Variovorax terrae: one gene and its partner. The protein of the gene in region 2 interacts with the protein of the main gene of each other region in a pairwise test. Links are inferred from orthologs where the notes say so. Each region holds a gene or a part of one and is shown on either strand. Other genes may lie near its edges.

Evidence for each region.
Region 1: the proteins of gyrB (region 2) and gyrA interact in binary tests that used the Escherichia coli proteins (3 or more experiments, as listed by UniProt). The link is inferred for Variovorax terrae from one-to-one orthologs.

Annotation. Positions count from the first base shown.
Region 1 is NZ_JALGBI010000001.1:2,671,798-2,676,367, reverse strand. The notes cover bases 934-4,167. They hold gyrA (DNA gyrase subunit A), read right to left. Parts: upstream 3,780-4,167; coding sequence 1,134-3,779; downstream 934-1,133. Other genes in these bases: ompA (outer membrane protein OmpA), read left to right, coding at 4,006-4,167; serC (3-phosphoserine/phosphohydroxythreonine transaminase), read right to left, coding at 934-1,060. Also shown: more of serC, read right to left, coding at 1-933; more of ompA, read left to right, coding at 4,168-4,570. UniProt on the Escherichia coli protein: A type II topoisomerase that negatively supercoils closed circular double-stranded (ds) DNA in an ATP-dependent manner to maintain chromosomes in an underwound state.
Region 2 is NZ_JALGBI010000003.1:298,705-303,734, reverse strand. What follows is about bases 1-3,164. They hold gyrB (DNA topoisomerase (ATP-hydrolyzing) subunit B), read left to right. Parts: upstream 1-363; coding sequence 364-2,964; downstream 2,965-3,164. Other genes in these bases: dnaN (DNA polymerase III subunit beta), read left to right, coding at 1-256. Also shown: MMF98_RS20820 (DNA/RNA helicase domain-containing protein), read right to left, coding at 3,204-3,884. UniProt on the Escherichia coli protein: DNA gyrase negatively supercoils closed circular double-stranded DNA in an ATP-dependent manner to maintain chromosomes in an underwound state.

The sequences.
Region 1 (4,570 bases), on a different replicon or contig from region 2:
GCACGCCGGCCAGCGGCATCGCGTTGTAGATGCTGGCGCGCATGCCGCCCACCGATTTGTGGCCCTTGAGCTGCAGCAGCCCGGTGGCCTTGGCGCCGGCCAGGAAGGCGTCGTTGCGCGACTCGTCGCGCAGGAAGAAGGGCACGTTCATGCGCGAGCGGCAGTCCTGGGCGACCTTGTTGACGTAGAGTTGCGAGCCGTCGATGAAGTCGTACAGCAGCTTCGCCTTGGCGATGTTGCTCTGCTCCATGGCGGCCACGCCGGTCAGGCCGTTCTCGGTCTGGCGCTTGAGCCACTGGAAGGTGAGGCCCGCGATGTAGATGCCCCAGGTGGGCGGGGTGTTGTACATCGAGTCGTGCTCGGCCACGATGCGGTAGTCGAAGGCGCTGGGGCAGGCGGGCAGGGCGTGGCCCAGCAGATCGTCGCGCACCACCACCAGCGTCAGGCCGGCCGGGCCGAGGTTCTTCTGGGCGCCGCCGAAGGCCAGGCCCACGCGCGACCAGTCCACCGGGCGCGAGGCGACGTGGGAGGAAAAGTCGATCGCCAGCGGCGCGTTGCTGCCCAGGCGCTTGAGGTCGGGCAGCTCGTGGAACTCGATGCCATTGATGGTTTCGTTGGTGCAGGCATGCACATAGCTCGCGTCGGCGCTGAGCTGCCAGCCCGAGGGCGCGGGCAGGGTGGTGTGGCCGTCGGCCTCGTTGCTGGCGGCGATGTGCACGTTGCCGTACTTGCGCGCTTCCTTCTGCGACTTCTGGCTCCAGCTGCCGGTGACCACCACGTCGATGCGGCCGCCGCGCGAGAGGTTCAGCGGCACGATGGCGTTTTCGCCCAGGCCGCCGCCTTGCATGAACAGGATGCGGTAGTTGGCCGGCACGGCCAGCAGCTCGCGCAGGTCGGCTTCGGCCCGCTCGTAGATCGAGATGAACTCCTTGCCGCGATGGCTCATCTCCATCACGCCCATGCCGCTGCCGTGCCAGTCGAGCATCTCGGAGGCCGCTTCGCGCAGCACCTCTTCGGGAATGGCGGCCGGGCCGGCGGAAAAGTTGTAAGGGCGGTTCATCGGGTGATTTTTCAATGAAAATGCCTCGATGTCCGTGCCGGGCGGTCTTGAGGCGCTACTAAAACAATAGCAATCAGGCGTCGGCGGTTCCGGGTTCTGCATCCGGTCCGGCGTCGCTCTCGGCATCGGCGGCGTTGGCGTCGTTTTCCACAATGCGCTGCAGGCCGCTGAGCTTGGCGCCTTCGTCCAGCGCGATCAGCGTGACGCCCTGGGTGGCGCGGCCGAGTTCGCGGATCTCGCTGACGCGGGTGCGCACCAGCACGCCCTTGTCGGTGATCAGCATGATTTCGTCGTCTGCGTGCACCAGCGTGGCAGCCACCACCTTGCCGTTGCGCTCGCTCTGCTGGATCGCGATCATGCCCTTGGTGCCGCGGCCGTGGCGCGTGTACTCGGCGATGCTGGTGCGCTTGCCGTAGCCGTTCTCGGTGGCGGTCAGCACACTCTGCGTTTCGTCCTCGGCCACCAGCATGGCGATCACGCTCTGGCCGTCGGGCAGGTCCATGCCGCGCACGCCGCGCGCCTGGCGGCCCAGCGGGCGCACGTCGTTCTCATCGAAGCGAACGGCCTTGCCGCCGTCGCTGAACAGCATCACGTCATGCTTGCCGTCGGTCAGCGCGGCGCCGATCAGGTAATCGCCATCGTCGAGGTTGACGGCGATGATGCCGCCCTTGCGCGGGTTGTTGAACTCGTCCAGCGCGGTCTTCTTGACCGTGCCCATGCTGGTCGCCATGAACACGTAGTGATCTGCGGGGAAGCTGCGGAACTCGCCGGTGAGCGGCAGCACCACGTTGATCTTCTCGCCTTCCTGCAGCGGGAACATGTTGACGATCGGCCGCCCGCGCGAGCCGCGCGAGCCTGCCGGCACCTCCCAGACCTTGAGCCAGTACAGCCGGCCGCGGTTGGAGAAGCACAGGATGTAGTCGTGCGTGTTGGCGATGAAGAGCTGGTCGATCCAGTCGTCTTCCTTGGTCGCCGTGGCCTGCTTGCCGCGGCCGCCGCGCTTCTGGGCGCGGTACTCGGACAGCGGCTGGCTCTTGATGTAGCCGCTGTGGCTGAGCGTGACCACCATGTCGGTGGGCGTGATCAGGTCTTCGGTGGACAGGTCGAAGGAGCTGTGCTCGACCAGGCTGCGGCGCGCGCCCAGCTTGTTCTGGCCGAATTCCTGCCGGATGGCGGTGAGTTCCTCGCCGATGATGGCGGACACGCGCTCGGGCTTGGCCAGGATGTCGAGCAGGTCCTCGATCTCGGCCATCACTTCCTTGTACTCGGCGACGATCTTGTCCTGCTCCAGCCCGGTGAGGCGCTGCAGGCGCATCTGCAGGATTTCCTGGGCCTGGGTGTCGGACAGGCGGTACAGGCCGTCATGGCCCATGCCGTAGGACTTTTCCAGCCCTTCGGGGCGGTAGTCGTCGGCATTGACCACGCCGCCGTCGGCGCGCGTGCGGGTGAGCATCTCGCGCACCAGCTTGCTGTCCCAGGGGCGGGCCATCAACTCGGCCTTGGCCACCGGCGGGGTGGGCGACTCGCGGATGATGCGGATGAACTCGTCGATGTTGGCCAGCGCCACCGCCAGGCCTTCGAGCACGTGGCCGCGCTCGCGCGCCTTGCGCAGCGTGAACACCGTGCGGCGGGTCACCACTTCGCGGCGGTGCTCCAGGAACACCTCGATCAGGTCCTTCAGGTTGCACAGGCGGGGCTGGCCGTTGATCAGCGCCACCATGTTGATGCCGAAGGTGTCCTGCAGCTGGGTCTGCTTGTACAGGTTGTTCAGCACCACTTCGGGCACTTCGCCGCGCTTGAGCTCGATCACCAGGCGCATGCCGGACTTGTCGGACTCGTCCTGGATGTGGCTGATGCCTTCGATCTTCTTCTCGTGCACCAGCTCGGCCATGCGCTCCTGCAGCGTCTTCTTGTTGACCTGGTAGGGCAGCTCATCGACGATGATGGCCTGGCGCTGGCCGCGGTCGATGTCCTCGAAGTGGCAGCGGGCGCGCATCACCACGCGGCCGCGGCCCGTGCGGTAGCCTTCCTTCACGCCGTTGATGCCGTAGATGATGCCGGCGGTGGGGAAGTCGGGCGCCGGGATGATCTCCATCAGCTCGTCGATCGAGGCCTGCGGGTTGCGCAGCAGGTGCAGGCAGGCATCCACCACTTCATTGAGGTTGTGCGGCGGGATGTTGGTGGCCATGCCCACGGCAATGCCGCCCGAGCCATTGACCAGCAGGTTGGGCAGGCGGCTGGGCAGTACCAGCGGCTCCTTCTCGCTGCCGTCGTAGTTGGGGCCGAAATCGACGGTTTCCTTGTCGATGTCGGCCAGCATCTCGTGGGCGATCTTGGCCAGCCGGATTTCGGTGTAGCGCATGGCCGCCGCGTTGTCGCCGTCGACCGAGCCGAAGTTGCCCTGGCCGTCCACCAGCATGTGGCGCATCGAGAAGTCCTGGGCCAGGCGCACGATGGTGTCGTAGACAGACTGGTCGCCGTGCGGGTGGTACTTACCGATCACGTCGCCCACGATACGGGCCGACTTCTTGTAGGCGCGGTTCCAGTCGTTGTTGAGCTCGTGCATCGCAAAGAGCACGCGCCGATGCACCGGCTTGAGCCCGTCGCGCGCATCAGGCAGGGCTCGGCCCACGATCACGCTCATCGCGTAATCGAGGTAGCTGCGCCGCATTTCCTCTTCAAGACTGATGGGCAGGGTTTCTTTGGCGAACTGGGTCATGAGGAGGAACGTTACGGCGGAAGAAGGTCGATTTTACGGGCAAGAAGCTGTCGCGAAGCAGCAACACATGCCGGGCAATGCGCTTTTGTCCTACGCCGCATAGCGCGAAATGGCGTTGATTGTGCAGGGACGTGTGGCACAATTGGCTCAACGTTTTTGGTGATGGTCACTTAAGACGTCCCTTGTTTCGCAGCGCGGCTGCGGCTTTTTCCCCAAGAGGAGAACCATGAAGAAACTGAATAAAGTGGCAATGCTGTTGGCTGCTTCAGCGCTCGCTACCGCCGCCGGCGCCCAATCTGTGGACAACTGGCGCAATGGTACCGGCGAATACGTCTGGAAGAACGGTACGAACGAACTGTGCTGGCGCGATGCCAGCTGGACGCCCGCCACCGCCGCAGTGGGCTGCGACGGCGCCATCGTGGCTCCCGCTGCTGCTCCGGCTCCGGCTCCCGCCGTGGCTCCGCGCGCTGCCGCCCCGGCTCCGGCCCCGGCTCCCGCTCCCCAGCCCCCGGCTGCCACCAAGGTGACCTACGCTGCCGACGCTTTCTTCGACTTCGACAAGTCCGTCCTGAAGCCCGAAGGCAAGGCCAAGCTGGATGATCTGGTCGGCAAGATCAAGGGCATCAACCTGGAAGTCATCATCGCCGTGGGTCACACCGACTCCATCGGTTCCGATGCCTACAACCAGAAGCTGTCGGTGCGTCGTTCCGAAGCCGTGAAGGCTTACCTGGTGTCCAAGGGCATCGAAAAGAACCGCGTGTATACCGAAGGCAAGGGCAAGAAGCAGCCCG
Region 2 (5,030 bases):
CCTGAACATCGAGCCCGGCACGCTGCGCGTGGCCTCCAACAACGCCGAGCAGGAAGAAGCGGTGGACGAGCTCGACATCGACTACGGCGGCGACGCCATCGAGATCGGCTTCAACGTCACCTACCTGATCGACGCGCTGGCCAACATGGGCCAGGAGATGGTGAAGGTCGATCTGGCCGACTCCAACAGCTCGGCGCTGCTGACCATTCCCGACAACGCCACCTTCAAGTACGTGGTGATGCCGATGCGCATCTGATGCTACAAAAAACGTAGCAAACAACGACCACAGCCCGCGGACATCCGCGGGTTTGGTCCTTCAAGAGTTTAGATACTGGAGATTTCCGCCCGGAAACCACGCTGACCATGACCGAAGACAACAAGCTGAACGAAGCCGCCCCCACGGAAGAAAGCTCCAACTTCCAGCCCAAGATCGACGCCCACCAGGCCGGCGCTTCCGAAGGCTATGGCGAAGGCGCCATCCAGATCCTCGAGGGCCTGGAAGCGGTGCGCAAGCGCCCCGGCATGTACATCGGCGACACCTCCGACGGCACCGGCCTGCACCACCTGGTGTTCGAGGTGGTGGACAACTCCATCGACGAGGCACTGGCCGGCCACTGCGACGACATCATGGTGACCATCCACACCGACAACTCCATCAGCGTGGTGGACAACGGCCGCGGCATCCCCACCGGCGTGAAGATGGACGACAAGCACGAGCCCAAGCGCTCGGCCGCCGAGATCGCGCTGACCGAGCTGCACGCCGGCGGCAAGTTCAACCAGAACAGCTACAAGGTCTCGGGCGGCCTGCACGGCGTGGGCGTGAGCTGCGTCAACGCGCTGAGCAAATGGCTGCGCCTCACGGTGCGGCGCGAAGGCAAGGTGCACCTGATCGAGTTTGCCCGCGGCGTGGTGCAGCACCGCCTGGTGGAGGCGGTGGACGGCGTCGAGGTCTCGCCCATGAAGGTGACCGGCCCGACCGAGAAGCGCGGCACCGAGGTGCACTTTCTGCCCGACACCGAGATCTTCAAGGAAAACTACGACTTCCACTACGAGATCCTGAGCAAGCGCCTGCGCGAACTGAGCTTCCTCAACAACGGCGTGCGCATCCGCCTGAAGGACGAGCGCAGCGGCAAGGAAGACGACTTCGCCGGCGCCGGCGGCGTCAAGGGCTTCGTGGACTTCATCAACAAGGGCAAGACCGTCCTGCACCCCAACGTGTTCCACGCCATGGGCGACCGCCAGAGCGAACACGGCACCAACATCGGGGTGGAAGTGGCGATGCAGTGGAACAGCGGCTACAACGAGAGCGTGCTGTGCTTCACCAACAACATCCCGCAGCGCGACGGCGGCACCCACCTGACCGGCCTGCGCGCCGCGATGACCCGCGTCATCAACAAGTACATCGAGGAAACCGAGCTGGCCAAGAAGGCCAAGGTCGAGGTCACCGGCGACGACATGCGCGAAGGCCTGTGCTGCGTGCTCAGCGTGAAGGTGCCCGAGCCCAAGTTCAGCAGCCAGACCAAGGACAAGCTCGTTTCCAGCGAAGTGCGCGGCCCGGTGGAAGACATCGTGAGCAAGCTGCTGGCCGACTACCTGCAGGAGCGCCCCAACGACGCCAAGATCATCTGCGGCAAGATCGTCGAAGCCGCGCGCGCCCGCGAAGCCGCGCGCAAGGCCCGCGAGATGACCCGCCGCAAGGGCGTGCTCGACGGCATGGGCCTGCCCGGCAAGCTGGCCGACTGCCAGGAGAAAGACCCGGCGCTGTGCGAGATCTACATCGTGGAGGGCGACTCCGCCGGCGGCTCGGCCAAGCAAGGCCGCGACCGCAAATTCCAGGCCATCCTGCCGCTGCGCGGCAAGATCCTGAACGTGGAGAAGGCGCGCTACGAGAAGCTGCTCACCAGCAATGAAATCCTCACGCTCATCACCGCGCTGGGCACCGGTATCGGCAAGGCCGGCGGCGTGGGCGGCACGGCGGGCGCGGACGACTTCAACGTGGCCAAGCTGCGCTACCACCGCATCATCATCATGACCGACGCCGACGTGGACGGCGCCCACATCCGCACGCTGCTGCTCACCTTCTTCTACCGCCAGATGCCCGAGCTGGTGGAACGCGGCCACATCTACATCGCCCAGCCGCCGCTCTACAAGGTGAAGGTGGGCAAGGACGAGCAGTACCTGAAAGACGGCAACGAACTCGACAGCTTCCTGCTGCGCGTGGCGCTCAAGGACGCCAACGTGTTCACCGGCGGCGAGGCCGGCCAGACCCTGGCCGGCGACACCCTGGCCGAGCTGGCGCGCAAGCACCAGCTGGCCGAAAGCGTGATCGCGCGCCTCTCGGGCTTCATGGACGCCGAGGCGCTGCGCGCCATCGCCGACGGCGTGAGCCTGAACCTCGACAGCGTGGCCGATGCCGAAGCCAGCGCCGTGCTGCTGCAGGCCAAGCTGCGCGAGCTGGCCACCAACGGCGTGCCCGCCGAAGTGGCCGGCGAGTTCGACGTCCGCACCGACAAGCCGCTGCTGCGCATCAGCCGCCGCCACCACGGCAACATCAAGAGCAGCGTCATCACGCAAGACTTCGTGCACGGCGCCGACTACGCAACACTGGCCGAAGCCGCCGACACCTTCCGCGGCCTGCTGAGCGAAGGCGCCCGCGTGACGCGCGGCGAAGGCGAGCGGCAAAAGGAAGAAAAAGTGAGCGACTTCCGCCAGGCCATGAAGTGGCTGATCGGCGAAGCCGAGCGCGCCACCGCCCGCCAGCGCTACAAGGGCTTGGGTGAAATGAACCCCGCCCAGCTCTGGGAAACCACGATGGACCCGAACGTGCGCCGCCTGCTGCGCGTGCAGATCGACGACGCCATCGAGGCCGACCGCGTGTTCACCATGCTGATGGGGGATGAGGTGGAGCCGCGGCGGGACTTCATTGAGACGAATGCGTTGAGGGCGGCGAATATTGATGTGTAGTCACATTCGATAACACAAGCGATGTAGTCTGTATAACGTTGGCGAACAGATTCGCCCGATCCGGATAGAAAGGGACGGCAGGCTGCCGTCCCTTTTCTTTTAAGACAATTGCTAGGTCGTCGGATGCTGCGCAGCCCAGTTCTCCAACGATCGTGACTCATCTGTGGATCGGCTTCGTTTGACAATGTAGTGGTGACGTATGCCTGATGTACTCGAGAGCACATCAGGTTGATCCAAGCTCACGAAGAAGCCGGCAACGCTTTGCCCAGCGATGCTCTCAAATGAGCACGGGTCTCCTCATCGGATGCCCACACATACAAGCCATGAATCGCTCGTGTCATCAGAATCCGATAGGCTTGTGCAACCTTGTGACGCAGCAACTCTCCATGCGGGCCAAAAGGCGCGAAAGCCCCTTCTTTTGCTGCGCGCGCGGTTATCACAGAAATCCCGCTCTCAAGAACCCTATCCACTTGAACTACCCAGCGGCCATCACGCCAAAGCAGATCGTCCAGCCAGATCAAGCCCAGATAGTGGTAGTCGAAACCCCGCACGGCATAAGGGCAACCCACTTCACACAAGGGGTCCAACTCCATGGCGCTACCGGGTCTGGCCTGGATGAATGATGTGTAGTCGGAACCTTTTGGGATGACATTCCACGGCTTGGCCCATAGACGTATCTGACCATCGACCTGCACAGGCTCGCAGAAGTCTTGCCCTTCTTGCGGGCCTTTGTGCGGGCTGACCATGCCTTCGGTTTTCCACTTACGTGAATAGCTGGAGACAAGCCGAACGGTGCGCTTCGGCGTATGCGCCCGCAGTGCGTCTTCCAGTTCAAAGGGGCTGTCGAAGACGCGAAAGTCGAAAGCCTGGGCCTTGCGTTGCTGAATGGACCAGAAATCCTCTTGTCTTTCAGCCGCCACGGCCACGGGGGGCCATTGTCCCAATGTGATGTGCTCAGTGGTTTGACCCGAACGAAGGGCAGTACCTTGCCGCTGTAGCTACTATTGGCTGCTGCAACGACATGATGGGTGTTTTCACTTTCTTGTTCCTTGTTCTGACGCCACGCGCCAGCATGTACGCAGTTCACAGTAGCGGGAGTACCTCCTAACAGCGCTTCCACCCAAGACATGTACTCCGCTGATCCAACGCACCGGAATTGCGCGCCGGCCAACGATACCGTGTCGACATCGGCCTCCAGTTCCTTCGCCCACTGCTTAATGTCATCCACCGTGGTGTTCTCGCGCGCTCGAAAGCTCTGCTGCGGATCGATGAAGAAAACAGCAACACGGCTGCTGCGGATGATGTGGAATGCCTGTGGCCCCAGGCCCGTGACAAAGCCGTACTGGCCAACCCCGTGCTCACGCTCAGGGTTGATCAGTGCATGTGCTTCGTCCACCAAGGTAATGATGCAACTGTTGTCTTCCGAACCGGGTTGGCATTTCATGCCGGTTTGATCCATGGCCTGCAAAGCATGGAGATGCTCTCTCCATTGCTTGGCGCTCTTGAACAGATTCTCGTTATTGAGGGTCTTGCGCAGTTGGTTGAGTTGCGGCGTTGTGATCGGCGTGAAACTGGTGGCCTTGCGTGCCACGCCTTTGCCTGAGCGCGACTTGGCCACTTGGTCGATGAGCCAGCTCCAGTTGCTGCTCTGACTTTGAGGGGTTGTGACCAAGACCACATTGCCGTCCGGCAGTGCCTTGTCGGTGACCAAGGTAGCCCATAGTCGCGCGGCGACGGCGGATTTGCCTGAGCCAGGCGGGCCTTCGACAATGATCACCTTGCGTTGTTTGAAAGTCTTGTCTGATATCTGATGGTTGACCTTGGCCTGGCACAGTGAGAAAGCACGACGTTGGTTGTCAAGCAACTCAAAGGCACCGCCGCTCTGCTGCAGGATTTCGCTCCCAATCTGCGCCATGAAACTCCGGTTCTGGCGGTAAGTGCCGGAGGTGAAAGATTGGGCAAATGCAGCATCTGCCTCTGTGAGGCGTGTCTTCAGGAAATTGGGAAAGGCCTGGGCCGCGTCTTGCTCGCTAGTCGTGAAAAGTGGGAACTCACCACTCAACTGC